Regions from separate parts of the Cytobacillus sp. Hz8 genome, predicted to be linked through region 1. Evidence: riboswitches for the same ligand, from Rfam matches in the RefSeq annotation. Region 1 holds a riboswitch; the other holds the start of a gene.
What was found. A riboswitch is a leader RNA that binds a small molecule or an ion and turns the genes downstream of it on or off. The one in region 1 is predicted to bind FMN.
Positions count from the first base shown of each region.

Region 1 (6,783 bases):
CCATTATCATACTTCCTCCCTTTCTATATGTGGAATAAATGCCCTAGTTTTTCTGATTTCGTTTTGAGATAATGTTGATTTTCCTTTCTTGCCTTTATTTGCAAAGGAATACGTTCAACCACCTCAAGGCCATAGCCATTTAATCCCGTTATTTTCCTCGGATTATTTGTAAGTAATTTCATTTTTTTAATTCCTAAATCCTTAAGAATTTGTGCACCAATGCCATACTCTCGTAAATCAGCGCCAAATCCAAGCTTTTCATTGGCTTCCACCGTATCATATCCTTCTTCTTGAAGCTTATAAGCCTTTAATTTATTTAATAGTCCAATTCCTCTACCTTCCTGACGCATATATAGAAGAACTCCTCTTCTCTCTTGTTCGATCTGGGTTAAAGCCGCATGCAGCTGTGGACCGCAGTCGCAGCGATAAGAGCCAAATACATCCCCTGTCAAGCATTCCGAATGAACTCTGACAAGGATCGGTTCATCTGAGTGAATATCCCCTTTTACTAACGCAATATGCTCCTTATTATCAACTAAATTTGAGTATCCTACAGCTTGGAAATCTCCATATTCAGTTGGAAGATGAATTTCCACCTCTCGAGTAACAAGTTTTTCCTCGCGATTACGATATTCAATCAAATCTTTAATCGTAATCATTTTGATACCAAATTCCTTCGCAATCTCCTGTAAATCGGGAACCCTCGCCATTGTCCCATCTTCTTTAATAATTTCACAAATAGCCCCTGCTGGACGAGCACCACATATTTTCGCCAAATCAACGGCGGCCTCTGTATGCCCTGCCCGCCTTAACACCCCGCCTTTTTTCGCAATCAGCGGAAAGATATGCCCAGGACGTTTAAAATCAGCGGCCTTCGCATCTTCATGAATTAAATTCATAATCGTTGCCGAACGTTCAAATGCAGAAATACCGGTAGTTGTTGTTTTATGATCAACACTTATTGTAAAGGCTGTTCCATGTGGGTCTGTATTATGGCTCGTCATCGGAATTAATCTTAGCTTTTCAGCGATTTCTTCATCTACAGGTACACAGACAAGGCCCCTGCCATGCTTAATCATAAAATTAATTACCTCAGGTGTTGCCTTTTCAGCCAGTGCAATAAAATCTCCTTCATTTTCCCGGTCTTCATCATCACAAACAATCACGACGTTGCCGCGTTTTAATTCTGATATACCTTCTTCAATGGTATCAAACACCAAGCTCCACTCCAATCGTTCATCATATAAGTTTGTGTTCATATAATCTGTTGCTTTTTAATTGCAGTCTAATATAAATACTCTTTTTTAATTAATTAAATCCATGCTCCTCTAAAAAGGCCATTGTCATATTAGATTGCTTATCCTTCCGCCCTTGTCCAGATCTTGATGAGAGAAAGTGCGCCACATATTTACTTAGCATGTCACATTCTAAATTGACGATTTCACCTGAACCTTTCATCCCTATCACCGTTTCATCCAATGTATGCGGAATAAGAGAAATGGTAAAAGTGGAATCACTGAGCCCAAAGACAGTTAAACTTGTCCCATCTATTGCAACAGAACCTTTTAAAATAATATAGTGAAGAATCTCTTCTGGTGCTTCTATTTCATAATAGACAGCATTATCAACCGGAGTTTTCTTTAAAATCCTTCCAACACCATCTACATGCCCCGAAACAAAATGACCTCCGAAGCGTCCAGTCATTCCCATGGCCCGTTCTAGATTCACTTTTGAACCTCTCTTTAAGACCTTTAGGCCTGTAGCCCGAAAAGTTTCCGGCATGACATCAACAGAAAATGATTTATCCGTAAAGGAAGTGACCGTTAAGCAAACACCATTCACAGCGATACTCGCCCCTGTTGCCATATCCTCAAAGATAGTATTGGCACCTATCGTCATCACAATGGACTCTCTCGTTTGCTTAATGGCCGAAATCGTCCCCATTTCTTCTACAATTCCTGTAAACACTTTTCATCCCTCCTTATTTCGGAACTGCAATAACCCGTATATCCTGGCCAACCTTCTCTACATTTATAATATTCACTTCTAGCGCTTCGCTCATTACTTGAATCCCCTCTCCTCCAAAGGAAGAAGGAGCATCTCGCCCACCAATTATTCTCGGCGCGAAATAGACAATAAGTTGTTGAAAGGCCTTTTCTTGAAGAAAGCTTCCATGTACCTCTGATCCTCCCTCTACAAAGATCGAAGTGACACCTTTTAATCCCATCATCTTTAACATCAGCGGAATTTTGACTGTTGGAGTATCTAGCGGAATGACTTCAACTCCCCGTTTTTCCATCTCCTTCACTTTACTCATTTCAGCCTCAGAACCGGTTACAATCCAAGTCTCCGCTTTACCATCCATAATAATCGTTGAATCTAAAGGCGTTCGAAGATGGGTATCTAAAATGATTCGAATCGGATTTTTCCCACCACCAGGCAATCTTGTCGTTAAACTGGGATTATCTTTTAAAACGGTATTAACGCCAACAAGAATAGCATCATGACGATGTCGATAATAATGGACATCCTCTCGTGCTTCTTCACCTGTTATCCAGCGGCTATGACCACTTGAAGTAGCGATCTTTCCATCTAAGCTCATGGCAGTTTTCAATGTTACAAAGGGAAGTCCGGTTTGAATGTAATGATAGAACACCTGATTAAGTGCCTCCGCTTCGTCCTTTAAAAGCCCAACTTCGACCTCCAAGCCACGTGCACACATTTTTTCGATACCTCTGCCAGCCACCTGAGGATTCGGATCCGTTGCCGCAATCACCACCCGTTTAATTCCTGACTTAATGACTAAATCAGCACAGGGCGGTGTTTTTCCAAAATGACTGCATGGCTCTAATGTCACATATATTGTGGCATCTTTTGCTTTTTCACCTGCCATTTGAATAGCATGAACCTCTGCGTGGGGTTCCCCAGCTTTTAAATGAGCACCTAGACCAACAATTTGATTGTTTTTTACCACAACAGCACCAACAACGGGGTTTGGAGAAGTTTGTCCTGTAGCACTTTTAGCCATCTCAATGGCAAGTCTCATATAAGATTGATCACTCATAACTTTTTCAGCTCCTTTCTACAAAAAAACCCTGAAGGAGAAAATTCTCAACTTCAGGGTTTTAGAGTTCATTCATATACATAGATAAATAAAGGGGTAAAATTGACATACTTCACCCTTTGACATCCAAGATATTTTTTCCTTCTCCCATCCAGACTTTTACTGTCGGCCCTGGAGTTTCACCAGATCCACCGTTTAACATTTGTTAACCGGGTCACGGACTAAGAAGCCATAAGCTTCATCACCGCCGGTTGGGAATTACACCCGACCCCGAAGGAACTATTGATTTAATCATATTATACAGTAAAAATTACTTTACATCCAAAAAATTAATCGAATCACTCCATTTTTACTATAAATATTTCGTATTTTCCATTATTACTATATATTCAATTGGGCTTTCATACCAGCAATGATCATGTTCAGTCCTTTTAAAAAACTTTCTTCGTCATTGACTTTTGACTTTGGAGATAACATATGATGGTAAACAAAAGGAATGGCTTTCTTAGGAATAGCTGTAATCGCTTCAAAAAACTGCTTTTTTACCTCTTCATACCCAATCTCACGAAGCATTTTCTGCTGCTTTTGCTCATCTAGAACAAAAGAAGTTACATAGCTATCTACAAGTGTTGTTGCTAAAAACGCTTGCTCATCGGTAAAATGGGCGCGATGGAAGATCCCAAGGGTTCCATTGATTAAATAGAGGCGCTTTTCTGTAATTGGAAGAGTATCCATCATAATTTCTGCCCCATCCGGTATTGCTAACAAAATTCGTCTTATTTCGATTGATAATAAAATAATCTCCTCAACCCAATTATCCTTTTGCTGCGGCAATTGTATTTGGTTACAAATATGCTCTGCAATTAATTGGAGTAACTCCTGTTTGTTTTTTATATACCAATAAAGAGCAGGTGCTTTCACATCAAGCTTCTTTGCCACATTTCTCATCGTTAAATGAGATAGTCCCTTCTCCTCCAAAATTTCTAATGCAGCTTCTGTTATCGTTTCTTTATTGACGCTCTTCTTAGTCATGACCGCCACCTCAATATATTTATTGTATATGGTTTTTAAATTGATTGCTTTACAAATTAATTTAACGATGTTAAATTAACATATATCATTTAACAATGTTAAAGAAAAGAGGAAATTTATGAAAAAAGAAACAAAATTAATGCCGGTCATGGCTGCACTTATATTAGGAATTTTTATCGCCTCACTAGATAGCACGATTGTTGCGACAAGTATGGGCTCTATCATTGGCGATTTAAGTGGATTAGATAAATATGTTTGGGTAACCTCAGCCTATCTCGTATCCGAAATGGCGGGTATGCCGATTTTTGGAAAATTATCCGATATGTATGGCCGCAAAAGATTTTACGTCTTTGGAATCTTTTTATTTTTAACAGGCTCCGTTCTGTGTGGATTGGCGCAATCGATGGTTCAGCTATGTATTTTCCGTGCAATTCAAGGAATTGGCGGAAGTGCCTTAATGCCCATTGCCTTTACGATTATCTGGGATGTCGTTCCAAGTGAAGCTCGTGGAAAAATGAGTGGAATGTTTGGAGCTGTATTTGGATTATCAAGTATTGCCGGACCTTTATTAGGTTCATTTATTACCGATCATTTCAATTGGCGCTGGATTTTCTATATCAATCTCCCAATCGGGTTCATTGCTTTAGCCTTAATTATCTTCTTTTATAACGAATCAAAGGTTCATACCCGTCAAGTCATTGACTGGGCAGGTGCCATTTTCCTTGTCAGCTTTTCTGTCTCCCTGATGTTTGCGCTCGAGTTAGGTGGAGATACCTACGAATGGAACTCATGGCAAATTATCTCATTATTTATCTTATCAATCGTTTGTTTTATTGTTTTTCTTTTTGTGGAAAAGACAGCGAAGGATCCTATTCTGCCTTTCAGCTTATTTAAAGAACGTCTATATACAACAAGTGTATTTACAGGAATGTTTTATGGTGCTGTCTTTATGGTGTCGACTGTTTATATTCCCCTTTATATTCAAGGGGTCACAGGAGGAACGGCTACAAACTCTGGACTATTACTGTTACCAATGATGGTTACCTCTAGTATTGCAGCAGCCTTAGGAGGTACCTTAGCCAATAAATTTAGCTATAAATCCATCATGATTGTCTCTGGGGTGATCACTGCTATTGGCACTATCCTACTTGGAACACTGGAAGTATCCACACCACGATGGATGGTGACTATCTATATGATGATTATCGGACTTGGAGTAGGTCCCTCATTTTCTATCCTCGGAATGAGTGCTCTTCAAAAAGCACTTCCGCAACAAAGAGGAATTGCCAGTTCAGCAAGTAATTTCTTAAAATCTTTAGGAATGACTTTGGGGATTACCATATTCGGTGTTATACAAAAGAACAGTTTTTCCACAGGGCTACCAGATTATTTCATGCAGCATGGAGAGAGTAATGATAGCCGCGCCATTTTATCACCAGAAATGCGTGCCCATATTCCCGCAACGGTTCTGAAGAAAATCACAGAAGTCTTGTCTCACTCAATTACGACAACTTTCATTTGGACCCTCGTTCCTCTAGCCATTGGAATCATCTTTATCCTATTAATGAGCAAAGAAAAAGCGACCGATTCACAATTACATTTAGAGGGATAAAGAAAACTCGCCGATTGGCGAGCCTTCAGGCGAAGACAGAGGCGTAGTTCACCGAAAAAAGAAAAACGCTTTTTTCGGCTGCGAAGCGTCTCTCGGAAGCCTCCCTTTGTGCACTTATACTTTATTCCTAGAATTGGCCACTACGTCGAATTCTCATCATTGCTGCCAATTTATACTTTAAGAAAGTATAAAAGAAAAATCCATGCAGCTCGCATGGATTTTTCTTTTACCATTATGCCTTCTCCTTAGAAAGCATCCCTTCGATATTCTTTGCCTTCAAATGATAAATCGGCATAATGACAAGCAAGCCGATGAAGAAAAGGATGGCGGATATTTGATACATCGAAATAATCGAAAGCAATTCCTTCATCACACCTGAAATACTCATCGTTAAAACCATCGCCCCTGAAAATAAAGGACTTAACGTACCATTGACTCTCCCAATGTAGTCAGCATCCGTATTTTGTAAAATTAATGTGTTAATTCCAATTTGAACACATGGGAAGAATAAACCACTGACAAACTGAGCAATCAAGGTAATCGAAAGATCAGTTGAAAAGCCCACAACACTTAATCCGATAGCATTTACCAACATCCCCAGCATCAGCAACCTTTGTGGCGGAACGGTTTTTGCAAACATCACAGAAACCATTCCACCCAAAATCATGCCAATTCCGTTCGCCATTAATAACCATTGCAGGCTTTCCTTTACTAGTTCCAAACGTTCCGTAACAAGAAATATTGCTAAAGGCTGAATTAATCCCATAGCAAGACCAGCAGCCATAAAGCATAACCCCAATAGTTTTAATTCCTTCTTACCCCAAACATAACGGATCCCACTCTTCATCTCCTCTAATAAAGAAGTGGTGTGCGCCACCTTCTCCATTTTATGATCAGCGGGTATAAAGGTTAATGCGGCAGCTGAAAGTAGAAAAGCCACTCCTGTGATTGCAATCGATACATCAATTCCTACTTGCTGATAAACAGTAGTTCCGAGTGCCGGACCTAATACCATGAAAATAGCAAAGATCGTTTGATAAATGGACATTGCTGATTGAATTAATTCTGGACCTAA
Region 1 covers NZ_JBHKFI010000007.1:110,960-117,742, reverse strand. The annotation lists gene ribH (6,7-dimethyl-8-ribityllumazine synthase) at 1-4, opposite strand, end outside; gene ACE38V_RS10885 (bifunctional 3,4-dihydroxy-2-butanone-4-phosphate synthase/GTP cyclohydrolase II) at 24-1,217, opposite strand; gene ribE (riboflavin synthase) at 1,309-1,968, opposite strand; gene ribD (bifunctional diaminohydroxyphosphoribosylaminopyrimidine deaminase/5-amino-6-(5-phosphoribosylamino)uracil reductase RibD) at 1,982-3,064, opposite strand; FMN riboswitch at 3,200-3,346, opposite strand; gene ACE38V_RS10870 (TetR/AcrR family transcriptional regulator C-terminal domain-containing protein) at 3,446-4,096, opposite strand; gene ACE38V_RS10865 (MDR family MFS transporter) at 4,215-5,708, shown strand; gene ACE38V_RS10860 (MFS transporter) at 5,941-6,783, opposite strand, start outside.

Region 2 (6,783 bases), on a different contig from region 1:
CGACATCCATTCCAAATACTTTCGCACGTTTGGCAATTTCAGACCCAATTCTGCCTAAGCCAATAATACCTAAAGTTTTACCATGTAATTCAGTTCCAATAAATGCATTTCTTTTCCATTCAAGATTTCTGACTGATTGATAAGCTTGCGGGATATTTCTCATTAATGATGCCATCATCGCAAAGGTATGTTCAGCAGTTGAAATAGTATTTCCGTCAGGTGCATTCACAACGATGACCCCGCGCTTTGTCGCTGCAGGCACATCAATATTATCAACACCAACGCCAGCACGGGCTATAATCTTTAATTGTGGCATTTTTTCAAGTAATTCTTCTGTTACTTTTGTCGCACTTCTAACGAGGATGGCGTCAATTTGGTCTAAATCGACCTCCGCATCATTTACTTTTTTCTGAATAACCTCTGCAGACTCCATTTCTAATAATGGCTGCAATCCAACTTCGCTTATGGCATCTGCCACTAATACTTTAAACATGATTTAACCCCCAGAAAAAACGATATAATTTTCTGATTATTGTACAAAACGAATAATTATCTGTCAATTGCAAATGAATGTTCGCCATTAAATGAAAACGCTTTATATCAATAAAGTCATAAAAAATTTAAAATATGATATATTTTTTTGAAATTGGTATGTCATATTTATTTGTGCTTTAAAAAGATGATATGTTAAAACGCAGCCCATTATGGGCTGCGTTTTTTGAAAAAGGAGTAATCTTAACCACGTGCATTCAGAATATCTGTTAAAACTGGAACAATTTGTTTTTTTCGTGATACGACGCCTTTAAGAATGGCTGTATGGTCCTTCAATTGTACTTGGTAAGCTTCTTCAACAGCATCAGCAGAACGTCCAAGAGCGATTGCAGTAGAATCATTATTTAAAATATCCGTAATGACAAACAAGAATAGGTCTAAATTTTTGCTGTCAATGATTTTATTTAGGGCAGCTTCAACTTCTGATTTACGAGAAAGAACATCTTGAATATCAACAGCATTCACTTGCGCAATTTCTACTTTTTGACTACCCATCTGGAATTCTTTTGCATCAAGCGAAATTAATTGTTCTACAGATTTATCGCTTAAATCAGCTCCTGCTTTTAGCATTTCTAAACCGTAGCTTTCTGCATCTACTTCGGCGATTTCAGCTAATTCACGTGCAGCAGCAATGTCTTCTTCTGTGCATGTAGGTGACTTGAATAATAAAGAATCGGAAATAATGGCTGAAAGCATTAATCCAGCAACTTTTTTCGGGATTCCTATACCGTGTTCTTTATATAATTTTTTCAAAATGGTTGCTGTACAGCCGACAGGTTCTGCTCGATAGTATAAAGGATCACTTGTTTCAAAGTTAGCAATACGATGGTGATCAATAACCTCAAGTATACGAACCTTTTCAATATCGTTTGCACTTTGTTGTCTTTCATTATGGTCGACAAGGATAACTGCATTTACTTCTTCAGCTACATTTTCCACTAATCGAGGGGCATCTGCCTTAAAAGTATCTAAAGCATATTGAGTCTCACCGTTAATTTTTCCTAAACGAATAGGTTCTACATTTAGACCTAATTTGCTTTTTAAATCAGCATAGGCTAAAGCAGAACAAATTGAATCAGTATCTGGATTTTTGTGACCGAAAATAAGAATCTTTTCCATGTTAATCTCCTTTATTTATCAATCTTTTATGTATTTCATATTTACCCTATAAATTTATCATAAATTAGTATTTTCAACAAAATATTTTACAAATTGACCAACTTTTCTTCACAAAAAGAGAATAGTGAGTTATAATTAGCTTGATTTTAATATGGTTCTATCTTCGGGGCAGGGTGTAATTCCCGATCGGCGGTAATGAAAATTTTCTTCTAAGCCCGCGAGCCTAATCGTTTAGGCAGGATTTGGTGCGATTCCAAAGCCGACAGTATAGTCTGGATGGGAGAAGGTGGAGGTTCTGCAGATGTTCAAAAATTGCAGGTTTTGAATGTTTATTAGGCGTGCCTTTGTAAATTCTCCCTCAAGTGATGTGCTTGAGGGTTTTTCTATTTACAAAAGCATGAAACTGCTGAACCTTTCTTCTTTAGGTGAGATGGGATCCTAAAAAGGAGAGAGGAAAAAGATGAAAAAATTTAGTATTAAAGCTTTAGTATCAATTGGGATGTTAAGTAGTTTGGCGTATGTGCTTATGCTGTTAAACTTCCCAATACCACCATTTCCAAAATTTTTGATGATTGACTTTAGTGATTTACCTGCATTAATTGCTACTTTAATCATCGGACCATTAGCTGGAATCTTAGTGGAGTTCTTAAAAAATGTTCTAGATTATTTTATGACTGGTAGTGAAACAGGGGTGCCTGTAGGTCATATCTCTAATTTTGTTGCTGGTATATTATTTGTCTTACCAACCTACTATATTTACTTGAAATTAAAAACGAAAAAAGGCATGACACTAGCATTAATTATTGGTTCTGTAACCATGGCGATTTTGATGAGTTTTTTGAATTATTTCGTTTTCTTACCAGCCTATACTTTCTTTTTAAATTCACCGGCTATGTCCGGACCACAGTTGCGTCAATATATCGTAACGGGTATTTTGCCGTTTAATATTGTGAAGGGCTTAGCAATGAGTATTGTCTTTATGTTAATATTTACTCGTTTACATTCATGGATAGGAAGACAAAGTTCATACCGAAATGCATAATATAGATTAAAAAGCAACGGAATAAACTGTACCGTTGCTTTTTTTATGGAAGGCATTTTTGAAGACTTTGTTTTTGGGATAAAATAGTTAGAGACCATTCGGATATTTGCACAAAAACGGATTATGTCTGAATCAAAGAATTATTTGGACAGCTTTAGTGAAATCCAAAGGAGCCGAGTCCAAAACAGCGATTCAATTGGACAGGAAAAGGAGATTTCGAAGCAATTGAGTCCGAAACAAGGGTTTATTTGGACAGGAAAGGGGATTTCGAAGCAATTGAGTCCGAAACAGTGGACATTCGGACAGTTTGGACGAATCCAAAACAGTGGAGTCCTAACCACAAGCTCTATGGAAAGAGTTTAATAATGAAATCAAAAAGGACAGCCCTCATGAAAAGAGCTGTCCTTTTTTTGGTATTATTCAAATTTTGTAGGGTTTCCGTCAAAAGCTTCTTCAGCAACTTTAATGGAATCAGTTGGGCATCCTTCAAATGCATCCATCATATCATCGATTAATACATCTGGAATTTCAACAATTCCTTGATTATCGTCTAGAGTAACGAAGGCAATACCTTCATCGTCGTAATCATAAATATCTGGTGCTGCTGCCCCGCATGCCCCACATGCGATACATGTTTCTTTGTCTACAATTGTATACTTTGCCATGAAAAATAACCTCCCAAAAAATAAACATAGTGCCTTTATTCCATCCCATGGTAAAACCATATGGAATCCATTCCTCAAACCTATTGTAAAACTGTATGCTTAACTTTTCAATAGAAAAAATACTGAGATTGGTTATTATTATAAGCTTTATGACAAAATTTCCTAATTTAATACTTAATTCATTGTTTCTCTTATATTCATGTTAAAATGAATCATAACCAAAAGAATGGCTTTTATAGGATGACTCGCGAATAAGAAATTATGTAAAATCGGACAAACCATAAATTGGGTGATTATAATGAAACAAAATTACTTTGAAATTATTGTTCTCTATTGTTTAGAAAAAATCAAATCAGAAAGAACAATCTACTCGATCTTTCATTTATTAAAAGGGAAGAAATCGGCACAAACGATTCAAGATTCCCACATGTATCAGTTGACCTCATTTTTTCAACTCTATCCCTACGTAACAAGAAATAGGTTTGATGAAGCAATTCGGTCTTTGCTTTCAGCTGGTTATTTAGAAGAATTAAATGATCAATATTTTATTCTAACGGATAAAGGGAGAGAGCAATTACATAAAAACTTGAAAATCTATCCAATTCCAAAATATTTAAATGGATGGAAATTTCATCCCCAAACAGATATCTTTTGGAAAAGGCTATCTCTGCTCGTTCAAGTATGTTCAAATCTAAATCATCATCATACACAATATATGCCAGTTCAAAAAGATAAGGACATTCAACTATGGCTAAAGAAATTTATTCATCATGCAACATTAAAAAAAACAGAAATGGCAAAATGTTTATATCAGGAATTAATGCTTCTTTTGCAAGACTCCAAAAATATTCTTCCATCTGCCTTTGTCATTCGGCTATCAGGTTTCGAGGCTTTTGGTTTAACAGCTACACAAGCATCAGAACGATTGCAGTTAGATGGCTATTATTATGAAGCTCAGTTTACAAATGTCATTCATTATATGCTCGAAAGGATGCAATTAAAGCCGACAGAGATTCCTTTCCTTTGTAAGATTATTGAGGATATTCCGATGAAAGAGCCATTAACAAAATCCACCAAAAGGACATTTGCATTGATTCAAAAAGGTTACAAAATTGATGAAATTGCCCTAATGCGAAATTTAAAGAGGAACACCATTGAAGACCATTTAGTTGAACTTGCCATAAACTTGAAGGATTTTGATATTCATCCATATGTCAACGTTGAAAAACAGAAAAAAATCATGAATGCAGCGAAAAAGGCCTCTTCAAGGCAACTCAAGCAAATTCGCCAGTTTGCGCAGGAAACAAGTTATTTTGAAATTAGATTAGTATTAGCGAAAAATGGAGTGGAAGAATGAATATTGAAGAAGCGTTGCACACTTATTTTCAATTTAATGCTTTTAAACCGGGTCAAAGGGAAGTAATATCCTCTATTCTTGAAGGAAGAGATACTGTAGCTGTTCTGCCAACAGGCACGGGAAAATCTTTATGCTATCAACTGCCAGGCTATTTATTATCTGGTAGTGTCGTGATTGTCACGCCATTATTATCATTAATGCAGGATCAAGTTGAGCAAATGGCCATGAGGGGTGAAAAGAAAGCTGTTGCGCTGAATTCATTTTTGAGCTCAAATGAGAAGAGAAAGGTATTATCAAATCTACACACATATAAATTTATTTTTATTTCCCCAGAAATGTTATCCTTCCATTCGATCCTAATACGATTACAGCGACTTGAAATTTCATTATTTGTCATTGATGAAGCTCACTGTATATCACAATGGGGATACGACTTTCGACCAGATTATCGCAAGCTTGGGAATATTCGCGAACAACTCGGTTTTCCGATCACTCTTGCACTTACAGCAACTGCCACAAAGAAAGTAATTCTGGATATCACAAAAACTTTAGAATTAAATTCATGGAAAGAATTTATTCTTTCAGTTGATCGTCCAAATATTTCGATGAAAATCGAAAAAATGAAGGATTTCTTCGAAAAAAAAGATAGATTGCTGGAAATTGTTCAAAATATTAAGGGACCAGGGATAATTTACTTTTCTAGTAAACGTTTAGCAATGGAGATCGCCGAGTTTTTAAAAAAAAATGGTCAAACACGTGTTAGCGCCTACCATGGAGGAATGAATCAGGAAAATCGGATTCTTATTCAACAGCAGTTTATTCATGGTCAGCTGAATATAATATGTGCGACTAGTGCATTTGGAATGGGAATTAATAAAGAAAATGTGAGGTATGTTCTCCACTTTCATTTACCGTTACAATTAGAATCTTATTTACAGGAAATTGGTAGAGCGGGGAGAGATGGGAAGCCCAGCCTTGCGATTTTACTATATTCTGATGGTGATGAACAGCTCGCTTTTCAATTAATTGAACGAGAAATTCCGCGTCGGGAACAGTTAGACTGGATATATCAAAAGCTTCAGGAAAATCCAAAATTACTGGAAGAAATCGAATCAAATGCAGAGAATATTTGTTCCTCTATTGGGGCATCTGAAATTCAATGGAGAATCATTCAGGATTTTTTAATGGAATTGTCTGAAAATCGGACTTTTTCTGAGCAAGCTTTTGCAGAATTTCAAGATTTTATTAGGTCAAGAATCGAAACAAAAAGAAAAAATGTGTGGGAAATGGTAAAATGGGTACATTCTACTAGCTGCCGAAGAATGGGAATCCTTTCTTACTTTGGCGAAGAAAAAACCGCTACAGTGGAAAATTGCTGTGATCATTGTGGAATTGATTTTCGATTATTTCAGCAGCATCAAATAGTAGAGGATACCCTTCCCTTCAATTGGCAAGATTATTTGAAAGCACTATTCTATTAGATTGAGTGAGTTGTTATATATGAAAAATAGACAAGCAGAAGTCATTAAGCAATTAACAGATAAGGAATTGTTATTTCATCTCTATGCCACTCAAATTTTGCTATTAACGATTTCCTTTATTTTAGGTATGATATTATTTGATAGCTTGACAGGTTTTACTCAGCTTTTTCACTTCAATCAGGTTAGTAGTTATGTAGTAGGTGGATTAGTGGGCTTGGGGGTTGTTCTACTTGATTCGATTTTGATGAGAGTTCTTCCAGAACGGTATTATGATGATGGCGGTTTAAATCAACGGATTTTCCGCACTAAGGGTATTCTTCATATTGCTTTTATTGCAGGAATCGTTGCTATTAGCGAGGAAATTCTGTTTAGAGGTGTCATACAAACCCATGTTGGGCTCTTGATTTCAAGCTTCATTTTTGCCTTCGTTCATTTCCGCTATCTTTATAATTGGTTTTTATTTCTTAATATCGTTGCATTAAGCTTTTTAATAGGCTTTATCTATTATCTTTCTGGAAATTTAGTAGAGACCATCTTTATGCATTTTATTATTGATTTTTTATTAGG
Region 2 covers NZ_JBHKFI010000002.1:195,332-202,114, forward strand. The annotation lists gene serA (phosphoglycerate dehydrogenase) at 1-493, opposite strand, end outside; gene ACE38V_RS03985 (manganese-dependent inorganic pyrophosphatase) at 736-1,671, opposite strand; FMN riboswitch at 1,827-1,963, shown strand; gene ACE38V_RS03990 (ECF transporter S component) at 2,132-2,713, shown strand; gene ACE38V_RS03995 (hypothetical protein) at 2,939-3,076, shown strand; gene ACE38V_RS04000 (ferredoxin) at 3,130-3,378, opposite strand; gene ACE38V_RS04005 (YpbB family protein) at 3,677-4,735, shown strand; gene ACE38V_RS04010 (RecQ family ATP-dependent DNA helicase) at 4,732-6,216, shown strand; gene ACE38V_RS04015 (CPBP family intramembrane glutamic endopeptidase) at 6,236-6,783, shown strand, end outside.
Region 2: linked by a shared signal. The riboswitch ahead of ACE38V_RS03990 (ECF transporter S component) and the one ahead of ribD (bifunctional diaminohydroxyphosphoribosylaminopyrimidine deaminase/5-amino-6-(5-phosphoribosylamino)uracil reductase RibD) in region 1 are both predicted to bind FMN.